DNA from 3 places in the Photorhabdus heterorhabditis genome. Region 2 is predicted to be linked to each of the others. Evidence: predicted binding sites of a transcription regulator. Region 2 holds the regulator's gene; each other region holds the start of a gene.
What was found. The regulator PhoB, encoded in region 2, activates phosphate uptake and scavenging genes when phosphate is short. The targets are predictions, from matches to a motif close to CTGTCATAAAACTGNCNNAT.
Positions count from the first base shown of each region.

Region 1 (5,708 bases), on a different contig from region 2:
TGGTCGGGAATATAGCACAATGAAGCGATCCATTGATGTTCTTGTTTCACGTTTGCGCCGTGTGGTTGAAGAAGATCCGACACACCCCCGTTATATCCAGACCATCTGGGGCTTGGGCTATGTTTTTGTGCCTGACGGAAGCTGTGTATGAAACTATTGCGATTCTCTCCTCGCAGTACGTTTACCCGTACTTTATTCTTGGTTATGGCTATGCTGTTCATCAGCTTAGTCAGTAGTTATTTATTTATTGTAAATTTCGTTATCATGCCAAGCTTGCAGCAGTTCAATAAAGTATTAGCGTATGAAGTTCGCACCTTAATGGCTGAGAAGTTGAAGCTGGAGGACGGTTCTTTTCTGGTGCTCTCACCGGTAGTACGCCGAGAGATTTATCAGGAGCTGGGTATTACGCTCTATTCTGAGTCTGACGCAGAGATGCAAGGCTTGCTCTGGGCCAGGCATTATGATTTTTTGAGTGAGAAGATGAGTCAATATCTTGGTGGTGAAGCTGATCTTCGCCTTGAGATAAACAAAGATAGCCCTATACTTTGGCTTAATTCTTATCTTGCCCCTGATATTTGGGTTAGGGTTCCTCTGACGGAAGTCGAACAACATCAATTCTCTCCCGTTTTCCGCTATATACTGGCAATTTTATTATTGATGTTTGGTTGTATCTGGCTTTATATCCGTTTTCAGAACCGCCCTTTGCTGGAAATGGAATATGCTGCCAGACAAACAGGTAAAGGCATTATGATGCCAGCGGTGCGAGAAGCGGGTTCCCTGGAAGTGCGTGCTTCTATTCGCGCATTTAACCAGATGTCCGCAGGGATAAAGTTACTGGAAAGTGACCGTACAATATTAATGGCGGGGGTAAGCCATGATTTGCGTACTCCACTGACTCGTATCCGGCTGGCAACAGAAATGATGAACAAGAAAGATGCTTATCTGTCCGAATCTATTAATAAAGATATTGAGGAGTGTAATGCCATTATTGAGCAATTTATTGACTACCTCCGTACCGGGCAGGAAATGCCAATGGAATTCTGTGAACTTAATTCTATTCTCAAAGAAGTTATCTCCGCAGAAAATGGTTATGAGCAGGATATTGAAAATAATTTGTCGCTTAATCCAATAACTGTTAACGCGAATCCAATTTCCATTAAACGGGCTTTGGCGAATATGTTGGTTAATGCTAATCGTTATGGTAATGGCTGGATTAAAGTCAGTAGTGGTCAGACAAATAAATTCGCTTGGTTTCAAGTAGAAGACAATGGAGCTGGAATTAAACAGGAAGATTTGCCCCAGTTGTTTCAGCCATTTGTTCGGGGCGAAAGAGCACGTAGTAACAGTGGAACAGGGTTAGGTTTGGCTATTGTTCAGCGGATTATTGATGCGCATGATGGGAAAATTGAAGTTGGCGCCAGTTCTAAAGGGGGGTTATCTATCCGTGCCTGTATTCCGGTTGTGGAAGATCCTTTTTAAGGATCTGCGGAGATGACAGTTTTATGTCAGCCTCAGTCTGAGCTTGCATTTTGCTGTCATAAAAGTGTCATAATTAGGACATTTTGCTGTAACCAAACTAATCTATTTTCCCTCCTGCACCTTTTTTAATCTGACGACACATTTCTTTGTTGATTCTGAATATCCCATTAGGAGGGATTATGAAACTGATGCGTACCACTGTAGCTAGCATAATGGCAGCGACATTTTCTTTGACAACCCTGTCTGTATTCGCTGCCACCAGCTTGACGGGGGCCGGTGCGACATTTCCCGCACCGGTGTATGCTAAGTGGGCAGATTCTTATCAAAAAGAGACAGGTAATAAAGTCAATTATCAAGGCATTGGTTCATCCGGTGGCGTAAAACAAATTCTGGCAAATACCATTGATTTTGGTGCTTCCGATTCCCCTTTATCCGATGAAAAATTAGTTGCTGATGGTTTATTTCAGTTTCCGACGGTTATCGGCGGGGTAGTACTGGCAGTTAATATTCCAGGTATTAAATCTGGTGAATTGATATTAGATGGTAAAACTTTAGGCGATATCTATTTAGGTAAAGTGAAAAAGTGGAATGACCCGGCGATTACTAAACTGAATCCGGGAGTAAAACTGCCGGAACAGGATATTGCTGTAGTGCGTCGTGCTGATGGTTCCGGTACCTCTTTTGTATTTACCCGTTATCTTTCTAAAGTGAACGAAGAATGGAAAGAGAAAGTCGGTGCAGGTTCCACGGTAAGCTGGCCTGTTGGTTTAGGGGGTAAAGGCAATGATGGGATTGCCGCCTTTGTTCAGCGTCTGACTGGCTCCATTGGTTATGTTGAATATGCTTACGCTAAACAGAATCATTTGGCTTATACCAAACTGGTATCTGCTGATGGCAACGTTGTTAGCCCAACAGAAGACAGTTTTAGTGCCGCCGCGAAGAAAGCAGCATGGCATAAAACATTTGCTCAGGATCTGACAAACCAGCTAGGGGAGCATGTCTGGCCAATTACTTCCACCACATTCATTTTGGTTCATAAGCAGCAGAAAGATGCGGCCAAAGGGGCAGCGGTGTTGAAATTTTTTGACTGGGTTTATGAGAATGGCAGTAAACAAGCAAATGATCTGGATTATGCAACTCTGCCAAAAGAAGTGGTTGAGCAAGTTCGTGCGGCTTGGAAAACTCATGTGAAGGATAGCAGTGGCAAAGCACTGTACTAACTTGCTTGTTCTGATAGTTACTGTATTAAATATCGATTAAATTTGCAGTTTTGATTTCTCCCCCTTGCGTTGGGGGAGTTTACCCGGATGAGAATAAGCTCTATGGCCGAGCAGAAAACGGCAATAAAAGCACCCAGTAAAAATGGCGATCTTATTTTCAGCGCTTTGGTTCGGCTAGCGGCGCTGATGACTTTATTTTTGCTGGGTGGCATCATTATTTCACTGATTATCGCCTCCTGGCCCAGCATCCAGCAGTTCGGTGTCGCTTTCCTCTGGCATAAAGAGTGGGATGCCCCAGCGGAGCAATTTGGGGCATTGGTGCCGATTTACGGTACATTGGTGACATCATTGATTGCTCTGATTATCGCAGTACCTGTCAGTTTCGGAATCGCATTGTTCCTAACAGAATTGGCACCTAATTGGCTGAAACGCCCGCTTGGGGTGGCAATTGAACTGTTGGCTGCAATTCCAAGTATTGTGTATGGCATGTGGGGGCTGTTCGTTTTTGCTCCGCTGTTTGCTACCTATTTCCAGCAGCCGGTAGGTCATGTCCTTTCCAGTATTCCTGTTGTGGGGGAACTCTTCTCTGGTCCTGCCTTTGGGATTGGTATTCTGGCGGCGGGTGTCATTCTCGCTATTATGATTATCCCTTATATCGCCTCAGTTATGCGTGATGTATTCGAGCAGACACCCGTGATGATGAAAGAATCCGCTTATGGTATCGGTTGTACCACCTGGGAAGTCATTTGGCACATTGTGCTGCCTTACACCCGGAATGGTGTGATTGGTGGCGTCATGTTGGGACTTGGTCGGGCGCTGGGGGAAACTATGGCGGTGACTTTTATCATCGGTAATACCTACCAGCTCGATAGTTTCTCACTGTTTATGCCGGGTAATAGTATTACTTCGGCGTTGGCGAACGAATTTGCCGAAGCAGAATCTGGTTTGCATACCTCAGCATTGATGGAACTTGGTCTGATTCTGTTTGTGATCACCTTTATCGTGCTGGCGTTGTCAAAACTGATGATTATGCGTTTGGCGAAGAATGAGGGACGTTAATATGGCAATCATGGATGGACAACCGCCTGTTAATGCCGATGCACGTAGCCATAAACAGGCATGGCGTCGTCAGAAAAATCGCTTCGCTCTATTGTTATCAATGGCAACCATGTTGTTTGGTCTGTTCTGGCTGGTATGGATTCTATTTTCCACAGTCACCAAGGGCTTCGACGGGATGTCGCTGGCATTGTTCACTGAAATGACACCGCCACCGAATACAGAAGGGGGAGGATTAGCAAATGCCATTGTTGGCAGTGGATTATTGATCCTGTGGGCGACGATTATCGGTACCCCTTTGGGGATAATGGCAGGGATCTATCTGGCAGAGTATGGCCGCCGTTCATGGCTGGCAGAAGTCATCCGTTTTATAAACGATATTCTGTTGTCGGCACCGTCTATTGTCGTTGGTTTGTTTGTTTACACTGTTATTGTGACGAAAATGCAACATTTCTCCGGTTGGGCAGGGGTGATTGCGTTGGCATTGTTACAGGTACCCATTGTTATCAGAACCACGGAAAATATGCTGAAACTGGTGCCTGACAGCCTGCGTGAAGCGGCCTATGCGCTGGGAACACCTAAGTGGAAAATGATTTCAGCCATTACGCTGAAAGCCTCGGTATCCGGCATTATTACAGGTGTGTTGCTGGCAATCGCTCGAATCGCTGGGGAAACCGCGCCGTTGCTGTTCACTTCTCTCTCCAATCAATTTTGGAGTACCGATCTGGGGCAGCCAATTGCCAACCTGCCAGTGACTATCTTTAAATTTGCCATGAGTCCATTTTCTGAATGGCAACACCTGGCGTGGGCAGGCGTATTATTGATAACCCTGTGTGTATTACTCATTAATATTGTGGCGCGTGTGCTGTTTGCCAGGAAAAAGCACTGACTGATATTTTCAACAGAGAGAGTATGAATGAACATGGCTAATGACATTGCTGGTAGTAAAATTCGGGTACGCGATCTGAACTTTTATTACGGCAAATTTCACGCGCTGAAAAATATTACGTTGAATATTGCAAAGAACAAAGTAACGGCTTTTATTGGTCCGTCTGGTTGCGGTAAATCTACGCTGCTACGTACTTTCAATAAGATGTATGAACTGTATGGTGAACAGCGGGCAGAAGGCGAAATTTTGCTGGATGGCAACAATATCCTGACGGATAAACAAGATGTGGCGTTGCTGCGTGCCAAAGTTGGCATGGTATTCCAGAAGCCAACCCCCTTTCCGATGTCTATTTACGACAATATCGCTTTTGGTGTTCGTCTGTTTGAAAAATTATCAAGAGCAGAAATGGATGAACGTGTTCAGTGGGCTTTGACTAAAGCGGCATTGTGGAATGAAACCAGGGATAAGTTGTATCAGAGTGGATACAGTTTGTCTGGTGGTCAGCAACAGCGTTTATGTATTGCTCGCGGGATTGCAATCCGCCCGGAAGTGTTATTGCTGGATGAGCCTTGTTCAGCGCTTGATCCCATTTCTACGGGACGTATTGAGGAATTGATTAGTGAACTTAAATCTGAATATACCGTGGTGATTGTGACTCATAATATGCAGCAGGCGGCACGTTGTTCAGACCATACCGCATTTATGTACCTTGGTGAATTGATTGAATTCAGCGATACAGACACATTGTTTACCACACCAAAAAAGAAACAAACTGAAGACTATATTACTGGTCGTTATGGTTGATTACGGGGCGTAACATGGACAATCTGAATCTCAACAAACATATTTCAGGTCAGTTTAATGCTGAACTGGAGTATATCCGTACGGAACTGATGGCAATGGGTGGGCTGGTGGAGGAGCAACTCTGCAAAGCGATTAATGCTATGCATAATCAGGATGCAGCACTGGCGCGCGAAGTGATTGAAGACGACCATAAAGTCAATATGATGGAAGTTGCTATTGATGAGGCGTGTGTTCGTATCATTGCTAAGCGTCAGCCGACC
Region 1 covers NZ_LJCS01000006.1:64,855-70,562, forward strand. The annotation lists gene ompR (osmolarity response regulator transcription factor OmpR) at 1-151, shown strand, start outside; gene envZ (two-component system sensor histidine kinase EnvZ) at 148-1,479, shown strand; gene pstS (phosphate ABC transporter substrate-binding protein PstS) at 1,659-2,699, shown strand; gene pstC (phosphate ABC transporter permease PstC) at 2,802-3,758, shown strand; gene pstA (phosphate ABC transporter permease PstA) at 3,760-4,644, shown strand; gene pstB (phosphate ABC transporter ATP-binding protein PstB) at 4,678-5,448, shown strand; gene phoU (phosphate signaling complex protein PhoU) at 5,463-5,708, shown strand, end outside.
Region 1: the regulator PhoB is predicted to act here: its motif matches at 1,533-1,552, upstream of pstS (phosphate ABC transporter substrate-binding protein PstS).

Region 2 (5,708 bases):
CCCATACTTTCCTTAAACATCTGACAATAGCAAAAAGTCAGATAAAACAGCTCATCATTGATGAATCTGACTCTCGCGTGTACCAGAACGCCCCAGAACACGGTCATAGATACCAAACATAATCAGAATCAACAGGGATGGTGCTAACCAAGCTAACCCTTGATCAGCCAACGGTAAACGCGTTGCCCAATCTGGTAATAAATGCACCAGCATTTCAGATGACTTGATGGCATCTAAAATACCAAACAACAGGCTAATTAGCATAACTGGGGCGAGAATACGGGTGAAATTATTCCACCAGCCGAAAGTGAAGCTCAGCACAATCAGAACGATACACGGTGGATAAATAGCAGTCAGTACTGGTATAGAAACCTTAATCAAATAACTCAAACCAAGGTTAGAAGCCAGCATGGAGAACACTCCAAGGATCAGCACCAGTGAACGATAAGACAGAGGCAAATAACGGCTAAAAAACTCAGCACACGCACAAGTTAACCCAACTGCCGTCACCATACAGGCGACAAAAATCAGTACCGCCAAGAAAATACTGCCCACACTACCAAAAGTATGCTGAACATAGGCATGCAAAATTACAGCGCCGTTCTCTGCATGAGGAACTAATGCACCAATACCCGAACCCAGTTTAAACAGAGACAGATAAACCAGCACCAGACCAATCCCAGCAATCAATCCTGCCCACATCGCATAACGAGTCAATAATGAAGATGAAGCAACACCTCTTGAACGCGCAGCATTAACAATGACAATACCAAATACCATAGCCCCCAAGGTATCCATCGTCAGATAGCCATTAACAAAACCGCTAGAGAATGGGATTTGCTGATAAACATCAATTGCAGGAATTGAACTACCCGCCGGCCAAAGTAAAGCGGCAACACCAAGTATACCTAGCGCTAGCATTTTGATGGGTGCTAACACATGCCCAACCGTATCAAGTAAACGGCCAGGATAAAGCGAGACAGCAATCACCAAAGTAAAATAAATCAGACTGTAAATAAAGAGCGGTAATTCACCTGAACCCGTAAGAGGAGCAATTCCCACTTCAAAAGAGACTGTTGCAGTACGTGGAGTTGCAAATAAAGGACCAACAGCCAGATAACACACCGTAGCAAGCAACAGACCAGCAACCTTACCAATTGGTGAACTCAGCGCTTCAATACCTCCACCTACTTTTGCCAACGCAATGATTGTAATTACGGGTAGACCAACCGCAGTGGTTAGAAAGCCTAATGCCGCCAGCCAAACATATTCACCCGATTGCAATCCCACCATAGGCGGAAAAATAATATTTCCGGCTCCCACAAACAGGGCAAAAGTCATAAACCCTAATGCCCAAATATCCTTAGATGATAAACGATGTGTCATAATGATTATTAATGTTTTTTTACCATTTTAATGGTTTGAATAGTATAAATACCACCAATAATTAGGCACATATTGGCAATATTGAACCCCAATTTAACGATTTATTATCAAAATAATATTCACTGGTATCTGTTAAATACAGAATTATAGTAACTATTATAGACAGAATCGCCAGCAACTGCCCACAAGTAAAACTTTTATAGTGCTAGAAGGCAATAGATAAACCAGAATGCAGAACTATATACCACACTCTTTTTTAAATTCAGTGATTGCTGTTAGCTATCATTGAATACACACTATATGATTTGTGTTTTTTTTGACCTGATAAGCTAATGATTAATTGCGGAGATTAATTATTACTTTTAATCAAACTATCCTTATCTCTTTTACCGGTTATTTTAGTCGGTACAATCAGTCCTATCGGTAAAGTAAAACTGAAGGTTGTTCCTCGTCCTATTTCACTGAGGACTTCAAGATGAGAATGGTGATGATGTAAGGCATGTTTAACAATAGCAAGACCGAGACCACTTCCCCCCGTTTGCCTGGAACGGGCCTTATCTACCCGATAGAAACGTTCAGTTAAACGAGGTAAATGTTCAGCACTGATACCCTGCCCATTGTCTTTCACTGCAAACTCAGCGCCATGGGAATTCTTTTTCCAATTGATATCAATCTGAGTCCCTTCCGGGGTATGGTTAATAGCATTATAAACCAGATTCGACATCGCACTGCGTAGCTGCTCTTCATTACCAAAAACTTTCAATTCTTCACTAATATCGAAATTAATTTTATAACATCCATTACCAAGCGCCGTCGCTTCCTGACGCAATACCTTAAGCATCAAAGGCACATCAACTATTTCATTCATATCAATCTGAGGAGCGACTTCGATTTTAGACAACTGCAATAATTGCTTCACCAAACTGTCCAGCCTCCGGGCTTGCTCCTGCATGGTATTCAACATTTTCTTATTCAGCGAACCACTTACATCCTGATCCTGCATCACTTCCAAATACCCCTGCAATACAGTTAGAGGAGTACGCATTTCATGGCTGACATTTGCAAAAAAATCACGGCGGGCATTTTCTAATGTTCGTTTCTGTGTCACATCTCTGGCAAGCATTAATAATTGCCCTTTAGAGTAAGGCATAACTCGGAATTCAACAGTGAAGCCATTATTTAATTCGATCGATAACGGTCGTGAAAAATCCCGGGAAAGAATATATCGGTTAAAATCAGGATAGCGAAGTAAATTAAAAATATGCTGCCCATTGTCTTCGGGCCAGCGGAACCCGAGTAAATGTTGTGCTAAGCGGTTACACCAGAAAATGTTACCCTCAGTTGTCATCATAACAATGGCATCTGGCAATGACTCAGCCCCACTGCGAAAACGTTTGATCAAAAGAACCAGTTCACGGCGTCGCTTCCGATTTCGTTGTTGCATCTGGTAAATACCATAGAAAATAGGCTCCCATCCCCCTCTTCCCGAAGGTGGCAACATACTGCGATCCAACCATAACCAATCCGAAAGTTTCAGTAAGTTATAGCCATGCCATATCAGCACCAAAAATACCGAAACAAACAAACACCAAGCTAAGTGCCCAATAAACATCGATAAAATTAAGGCAGGTAAACAGAAAAGAAACAGTTCTGAAAGCAGTTTCTTCCAAGATAAACGTTCTAACACATTAGATTCTCCGGTGCGCGGACTTAGTAACGGGTAGAAAAACGATAACCAGTACCACGAACAGTCTGGACCATTTTATCATGACCACCGATTTCTAATACTTTACGTAAACGACGAATATGCACATCGACAGTTCGATCTTCGACATAAACATTTGCTCCCCAAACATAATTGAGCAACTGTTCACGGCTGTAGACCCGTTCAGGATGAGTCATAAAAAAGTACAGTAATTTAAATTCAGTCGGCCCCATATCCAGCACTTGATCCTGGCTAGTCACCCGATGAGAAATTGCATCCAAAATCAGGCCATCCATTTCAATGATATCTTCCATCATCATGGGTGAAATACGCCGTAATACCGCTTTAACTCTGGCAACCAACTCTTTAGGGGAGAAAGGCTTAGTTATATAGTCGTCTGCCCCGACATCCAGACCACGAACCCGATCTTCCTCTTCACCCCGGGCCGTCAACATCATCACGGGAATATCTCGAACATGATTATCTCGTTTCATTTGCTTTATTATCTGCAAACCAGAACCACCCGGGATCATCCAATCCAGCAATACCAAATCAGGATAGGGTTCAGATAAACATGCCAGCGCTGAATCGTAATCCTCCGCTTCTATCGGCTGATACCCATTTTTTTCCAATACAAAACAAACCATCTCACGGATTGGAGTTTCATCTTCAACTACCAGAATACGTCTTGTCATGGTCAATCCTGTTAATCTATTGAGATATACCCGTTATCTTTCAAGTTGCCTCTTTGTTGGCTGCACTCACTCACCCCGGTCACATAGTTATCTATGCTCCCGGGGATTCACTCCCTTGCCGTCGCGAAGCATCTTGAAATCCATTGGGTATAAGCGCTACTTAATTTTAAAAAGTATTATGCGTCAGTTTTATGACAAATTTATGAAATCCTGCCTCCGTTATCCCTCACCTGCAATCTGTTTCGCAATAATTAATTTAACAATTGTCATTTTCATAATGAAATGAGAAGCGACTCGGAGATATATTCACGAAATCAGATTTAAGAATGATATCCAGATTACAATCGTTATAATCATCTTTCACCTTAACGAATTGCGGGGAATTATGCGCATTATTCACACCTCTGACTGGCATCTTGGCCAATATTTTTTTACAAAAAGCCGAGCTGCTGAACATAAACATTTTCTGCATTGGCTGGTTGAACAGATTAAAAATTACCAGGTCGATGCATTGATTGTTGCCGGAGATGTGTTTGATACCGGCTCACCTCCCAGCTACGCCCGTGAATTGTACAATCGCTTTGTTGTTGAACTGCAACCTACTGGCTGTCAGTTAATTATCCTTGGAGGCAATCATGACTCAGTAGCAACGCTGAATGAATCAAAGGAACTACTTTCCTGCCTGAATACCACCGTTATTGCAAATGCTGAAGAAGATCCACAAAAACAGATAAAAATACTCAACACTCAGGACGGCAATGCCGGTGCAATCCTCTGTGCAATCCCTTTTCTACGACCAAGGGATATTATGACCAGTCAAGCGGGCCAGTCAGGCGAACAAAAACAGCTGGCATTACAGGAAGCTATTGCAGAGCACTATCATCAACTGTACCGACAAGCCTGTGAATTACGTGATCAACTAAATATCCCTTTACCTATCATTGCTACCGGGCATCTGACCACTATTGGCGCCTCTGTCACCGATTCAGTCCGGGATATTTATATTGGTACACTTGATGCCTTCCCAGCGCACGCTTTCCCGCCGGCAGACTATATTGCACTTGGGCATATTCACCGGCCACAAATCGTCGCTAAATCTGCACATATTCGTTATAGCGGTTCCCCCATTCCACTCAGTTTTGATGAAGTGGGACAGGAGAAAAGTCTCTGTTTAGTGGAATTTACTCAAGGCAAGCTAGAATCCATTAAACTTTTACCCGTTCCTCAATATCAGCCTATGCAACTTATTAGAGGCAACCTGCAACAAATTGAGCAACAGTTACAGACTCTTAATGATTATAAAGGTGAGCAACCTGTTTGGTTGGATATCGAAGTTGCAACACAAGATTACCTCCATGATATCCAGAAAAGAATTCAATCAATGGTTGCAGAACTTCCGGTAGAAGTCATTCTGCTACGACGTGCCAAAACACAACGACAAAATATGTTGACGAAAGAAAACAGAGAAACCCTAACAGAACTCAGCGTTAACGAAGTTTTTGCCCGGAGGCTTGAGCAAACAGAACTTAACGACGAAGAACATAAAAAACGTCTGACCACTCTTTTCGAACAAACACTGAATGACATCTATAACCCAATAGATTGCAAGATGGATCGCGACGGCAAGGGAGCGCAGCCAACAAAGCAGCAGCTTGAAAGATAAAGGGTATATCAGAATAAAAACAAGGAGGAACAGACATGAAGATCCTGAGTCTACGGCTAAAAAACATTAATTCATTACAAGGTGAATGGAAAATTGATTTCACAGCAGAGCCGTTTGCCAGTAATGGTCTATTCGCAATAACCGGCCCTACCGGGGCAGGTAAAACCACCTTACTGGATGCTATCTGTCTTGCGCTTTATCACAAAACACCACGCCTGACGACGATTTCTACCTCACAAAATGAACTGATGACCCGCCA
Region 2 covers NZ_LJCS01000060.1:11,487-17,194, forward strand. The annotation lists gene brnQ (branched-chain amino acid transport system II carrier protein) at 55-1,386, opposite strand; gene phoR (phosphate regulon sensor histidine kinase PhoR) at 1,736-3,073, opposite strand; gene phoB (phosphate regulon transcriptional regulator PhoB) at 3,097-3,786, opposite strand; gene sbcD (exonuclease subunit SbcD) at 4,172-5,449, shown strand; gene AM629_RS17005 (AAA family ATPase) at 5,485-5,708, shown strand, end outside.

Region 3 (5,708 bases), on a different contig from region 2:
AACTAGAATTTTCTGGCTTACTATTTTAATGTTTGTTTTTTTTGTCCCTGTAAGTATATTTTTGTCTTTAATAAATATCCATCATTCTCTTTGTCTATTTTTGTTGTCATTATTTTTTGTTTTTATTATAGACAGGATCAATTCTGTGAAAAAATACTTAGTCATAACAAATGTATTTTCTTGGTCGCTATATGTTTTCCTTATACACCAAGTCTTAGTGAATTAATTTTTCTTTATTGTGGATTATGTTAATAATCTTTCTTCAGGCGTATTTGATGGAATAATTATGCTTCTCCACTTCCACCAAAAAATGTTCATAAATGTTTCAACTCTAACCGTGTGATTCTGACAGGAGTCACTTCTGATAAGCCCTTCAATCCTATTCAAATGCATATTATCACAAATACAATCGAATTTTCCCTGATGTCCAGAGTCCTGCTCAGAAAGCCTAGAGGATGGATTGCCCTTTCCACGCTCACTACCAGCAGGCCATCACTTGAAAGGCTTAAAGCTTCTGACTATTACTACAATCACCACGACTTAACCGCCACTCTAAAGAAAGACAATAACTTTGCTCCAAAGAAGGTTTTTTTGTACTATCTGACTATCTTTCCTACAATAAATATAAGACGTCGCCGCCTGCAATTTTGATTTTTTCCTTTTGTGACAGCTTTGGCTAACCATTCTAAGGAGGGGATTATGTTCAGTACAATTGCGCTGTTTTGGGCGCTGTGTCTTGTCTGCATTATGAATATGATGCGCTACTTCTCTTCGCTGCGGGCATTGCTGTCTATTCTTCGCCAGTCCGATCCCTTGCTTTACCAATCAGTAGACGGTAACGGTTTTTTTACTACTCATGGACAGCTCAATAAGCAGATTCGGTTAGTGCGCTATATCAATTCACAACGTTATCTTGACCATCATGATCCAGAAGTGGTTCTTCGCTGTGAAAGGCTGAGGAAGCAATTTATTCTGACAAGTGCACTGAGTGGGTTAGTTATTGTTTGCCTTATTTCTATGTTGATTTGGTACTAAAACAAAAGGCGGTGTAGTTAACCCATACCGCCTTTCAATTATCCGTTGAACAATTAAATCAATTTCAAAGCGAACCAGTAGAGAGTACCGGACAGCGCGATTGAAACTGGCAATGTCAGTATCCAGGCCAACATGATGTTCTTGATTGTTTTACCCTGAACACCACCACCATCAACCAACATCGTACCTGCAACCGCAGAAGACAATACCTGTGTAGTAGAAACCGGCATCCCGGTATAACTCGCAACACCGATTGAAACAGCCGCTGTCATCTGAGCTGAAACACCCTGCGCGTAGGTCATGCCTTTCTTACCAATCTTCTCACCAATAGTCACCGCAACACGTTTCCAGCCAACCAAAGTGCCCAGAGACAGAGCCAGTGCTACCGCAATGATGATCCAGACCGGTGCATACTCAACAGTATGCAATAAGTCTTTACGCAGTTTATTCAGGAAACGAGCATCTTCACCACTGGTTTCCGGCAGTTTAGCCACAGATTCCGCAGTATCAGCAATACACATCAACATACGGCGCATATTGTTACGCTGTTCAGGATTCAGCTCACTGTAACTCTGAATGCCCTTCAATATGCTTTCTGTATGATTAAGAACAACTACGGCACGGGTGCTATCACAATGGAATCTCCCTTCCGGTTCATTCTTAACAACAGCTACCGATGGCGTCAGCTCAATGGCATGAGATAACGCGGTGCCATGCTGCTGATAATATTGTTGCAGGTGAGTAACAGCATCGTAAGTACGGGCAATGTCATAACCATTAGCATTCATGTTTACGACAAATCCCGCCGGAGCGACGCCAATCAACACCAGCATAATCAAACCAATACCTTTCTGACCATCATTCGCCCCATGTGAGAAGCTTACTCCCACCGCAGACAGAATTAGCGCAGTGCGCGTCCAGAAAGGTGGCTTACGCTTACCATCTTTCTTTTCGCGTTCAGCAGGCGTCAGATGAATACGTTTGCGTTTCTTGGTTCCACTCCAATAATGACGCAGCAGAAATACCATTGCCCCAGCGATAATCAATCCAATTAAAGGAGAGAGGATCAGCGACAGGAAAATCTGTATCATCTTCGGCACATTCAACGCATCAACCACAGAAGAGCTGGTCACAATGGCATTAGTCAAACCAATACCAATGATGGAACCAATCAGGGTATGAGAGCTGGAAGCAGGTAAACCGAAATACCAAGTACCAAGGTTCCAGACAATCGCAGCCAGCAACATGGAAAACACCATAGCAAGACCATGAGCTGAACTGACATTGAGGAGAAGATCGGTAGGGAGTAAATGTACAATCGCGTAGGCGACACTTAATCCACCAAGAAGAACACCGAAAAAGTTAAATACCCCAGCCATGACGACAGCAAACTGTGCTCGCATAGCACGGGTATAAATAACTGTTGCTACCGCATTCGCGGTATCATGAAAGCCATTAATGGCTTCATAAAACAGCACAAACAGCAGTGCCAGTACTAACATGAGGCTGGTGTGAAAATCCAGGCCAGTAAAAAGATGTAGCATAAACGTTAAGCCAGTTAGTTGGACATGAACGCGGCGCATTATCAGTGACAAATGCTAGCGGGGAAAGTGAAATATGAACTTTTTTTGATTTCATGACAACCAGACAACAATAAGAAATAGGAATATATTTTATATATCATACACTTATATATATTTTGAAAAATTGACAATTTTAAGACAAAAAAAAAGTTTACCTGACAAATTCAGGTTATATGGAGCTTTTTCTCTGTAAATTTATCAAAAATGCAACATGTTAGGGGAAATTCCCCACTAAATTATTCAGTTATAAAGAGAAAAATAGTGGAAAGATTTGATGCAATTATTATTGGCGCCGGTGCAGCTGGTCTGTTTTGCGCAGCTCAGGCCGGGCAACTCGGTTTACGGGTGCTGGTTCTGGACAACGGTAAAAAAGCCGGACGTAAAATTTTGATGTCCGGTGGTGGGCGTTGTAACTTCACTAATATGTATACAGAACCATCGGCTTATCTTTCTGCTAATCCTCATTTCTGTAAGTCTGCACTGGCCCGCTATACACAATGGGATTTTATCGAACTGGTTCAGCGTCATGGTATTGCCTACCACGAAAAAACCTTGGGGCAGCTTTTTTGTGATGATTCTGCCCAACAGATAGTTGATATGTTGCTAAAAGAGTGTGAAGCCGGTCAAGTCACTATCCGTCTGCGCAGTGACGTCAGCCACGTAGAAAAAAAGGAGCAGGATTTCGTTATCACCGTTAATGGAAAAGAAGTAAGTACCCGCTCACTCGTCATTGCTTCCGGTGGATTATCTATGCCAGGGCTTGGCGCTACCCCTTTTGGTTATCAGATTGCAGAGCAGTTTGGTCTGAAAATCTTACCAACCCGCGCCGCTCTCGTCCCTTTTACTCTGCATAAGCCACTACTAGAACAACTCCATGTGCTTTCCGGTGTATCTGTTCCCGCTATTGTCACCGCAGAAGATGGCACTCTGTTCAAAGAAAATATCCTGTTTACCCACCGAGGGCTTTCTGGCCCGGCAATTTTACAAATTTCCAGTTACTGGCAGCCCGGAGAGTTTGTGAGTATTAACTTACTTCCAGATATTGATTTGGCAACTTTTCTAGAACAAGAACAAAGTTCTCACCCAAATCAAAGTGTAAAAAATTCTTTGGCAAAATTATTACCGAAGCGGCTAACAGAATGCCTGCAAACGCTCAGCCAGCTCCCGGATATCTCGCTTAAACAACTTAACTCAGCTCAGCAAAGGCAGCTAGTAACCAACCTTCAATCATGGCAAGTGCAACCCAACAGCACTGAAGGTTATCGCACCGCCGAAGTGACAATGGGCGGCATTGATACTCACCAGCTTTCATCTAAAACGATGGAGGCTAATCAAGTAAAAGGACTCTATTTTATTGGTGAAGTGGTAGACGTCACTGGCTGGCTTGGTGGCTACAATTTTCAATGGGCATGGAGTTCCGCCTGGGCATGTGCGCAGGCGTTGTGACAATCTCGATGCTTGTTTAGTACAGGGACATAGTATCTATCTTGCACTTTAAACCGTGTGGAGTGATTCGTCCCATCTGTACTGGTGCCCTGCTGTTGGCACAGACCGGACTGCTGAAGCAGCGTCGGGTGACAACCCACTGGGCATGTGCCGAACTGCTCGCAATGCGTTTTCCCGAAATCACTGTTGAACCAGATGTGCCCTACATGGCTGACGGTTCTCTGAGAACGGCTGCGGGGGTGACCCCCTCTGTTTACAGAAAAATATTCATACAAACACAGCAGACCGGTACAAATGAAGAAAACTGAGGGCCAGACATAGGACCCTGAGCCGGAATCGCGGAAAATAATGAAGCTTAAATTGCGCCGTCTATACTTAATTATGTGAATTATTACCCAATAAAGTAAAAACAATAAGAAAATTAAATTATTCAACAAAAAACAAATCAAACAGGAAAAATAAAGACTATATTCAATGTAATTACTATGGTATGAAAATGATATGGTATGAAAATGAAAGACCCTGTAAATAATTCTGTGCATTTGCCCTTTAATTAAATAGTTGGTCGATACCCCTTGTTCCTTTAAACTACTTAACAAACGACAATCATCATAATTTTTTCAGATTTATTAGCAGTTCATGATTTTATTTTCAATCACCTCTATACCCAATAGATTTCAAGATGCATCGCGACGGCAAGGGAGCGAATCCCCGGGAGCATAGATAACTATGTGACTGGGGTGAGTGAGTGCAGCCAACAAAGAGGCAACTTGAAAGATAACAGGTATAAAATACAATAAACAAGTCCTAATATTGAACTTTATAATAATAATATTCAATCACGATACTATTTTAATTTTATAATTTGACAATAACTCTATCATTAGTTATTAATTTAATTAAGCAATGATAAGACAATGACTTAATTATTTATACCCAATAGATTTCAAATTGCAGCGCAGCGGCAAGAGAAAGCGACCAACAAAACAGCAACTTGAAAGATGACGGGAATATCAGGAGTGTTTAACTACTATGAATAGATCCGAACAAAAATTCAATGCCAATGAAAGTGTTATAAAAGTAGATGGAAAAGATGTAAAGTTTTTTACCTCTAAACCCCTAGAGCCAATTAAGGATAATGAAAAGAAAAATCCGGTGGTCTTAGTGCATGGTACTGGTGGAAGTACACAAATACATTTCAGTTCTCTGTTTCAATTACTTGCTGCAGAACACTGGGTTATATCACTGGATTTTACTCAACCAGTAAACGCAGACGAAACGCTGACTCTTGAACACCTTGGAAAGCAGGTCGAAGCCGTTATTGAAGCAGCGGCATCAGGAGAATCTGTCACACTGATTGGTTATTCTTTGGGTGCAGCCGTTGTTGCTGCTGTTGCCGCTAAACGTCCGGATCTGGTTCGTAATTTAGTTCTGATCGCAGGATGGATGCAATCAGATTTACAGCTAAAACGATTTGCTGCTGTCTGGCATCAGTTATATGCAATCCAGTCACCCGCTATTACCGACTTTATGATGTATTGCGCGTTCAGAGGTCCCTGTCATGTGAACATGCTTCCAGACCAAATTGCACACGGATTTGAAAATACCCATCCGGGGGAATTTGATGCATTGCAAATAACTCTT
Region 3 covers NZ_LJCS01000025.1:38,167-43,874, reverse strand. The annotation lists gene AM629_RS10595 (hypothetical protein) at 1-226, shown strand, start outside; gene uspB (universal stress protein UspB) at 700-1,035, shown strand; gene pitA (inorganic phosphate transporter PitA) at 1,089-2,579, opposite strand; gene AM629_RS10580 (BaiN/RdsA family NAD(P)/FAD-dependent oxidoreductase) at 2,880-4,064, shown strand; partial or broken gene AM629_RS10575 (DJ-1/PfpI family protein) at 4,094-4,309, shown strand; gene AM629_RS10570 (alpha/beta fold hydrolase) at 5,097-5,708, shown strand, end outside.
Region 3: the regulator PhoB is predicted to act here: its motif matches at 2,741-2,760, upstream of pitA (inorganic phosphate transporter PitA).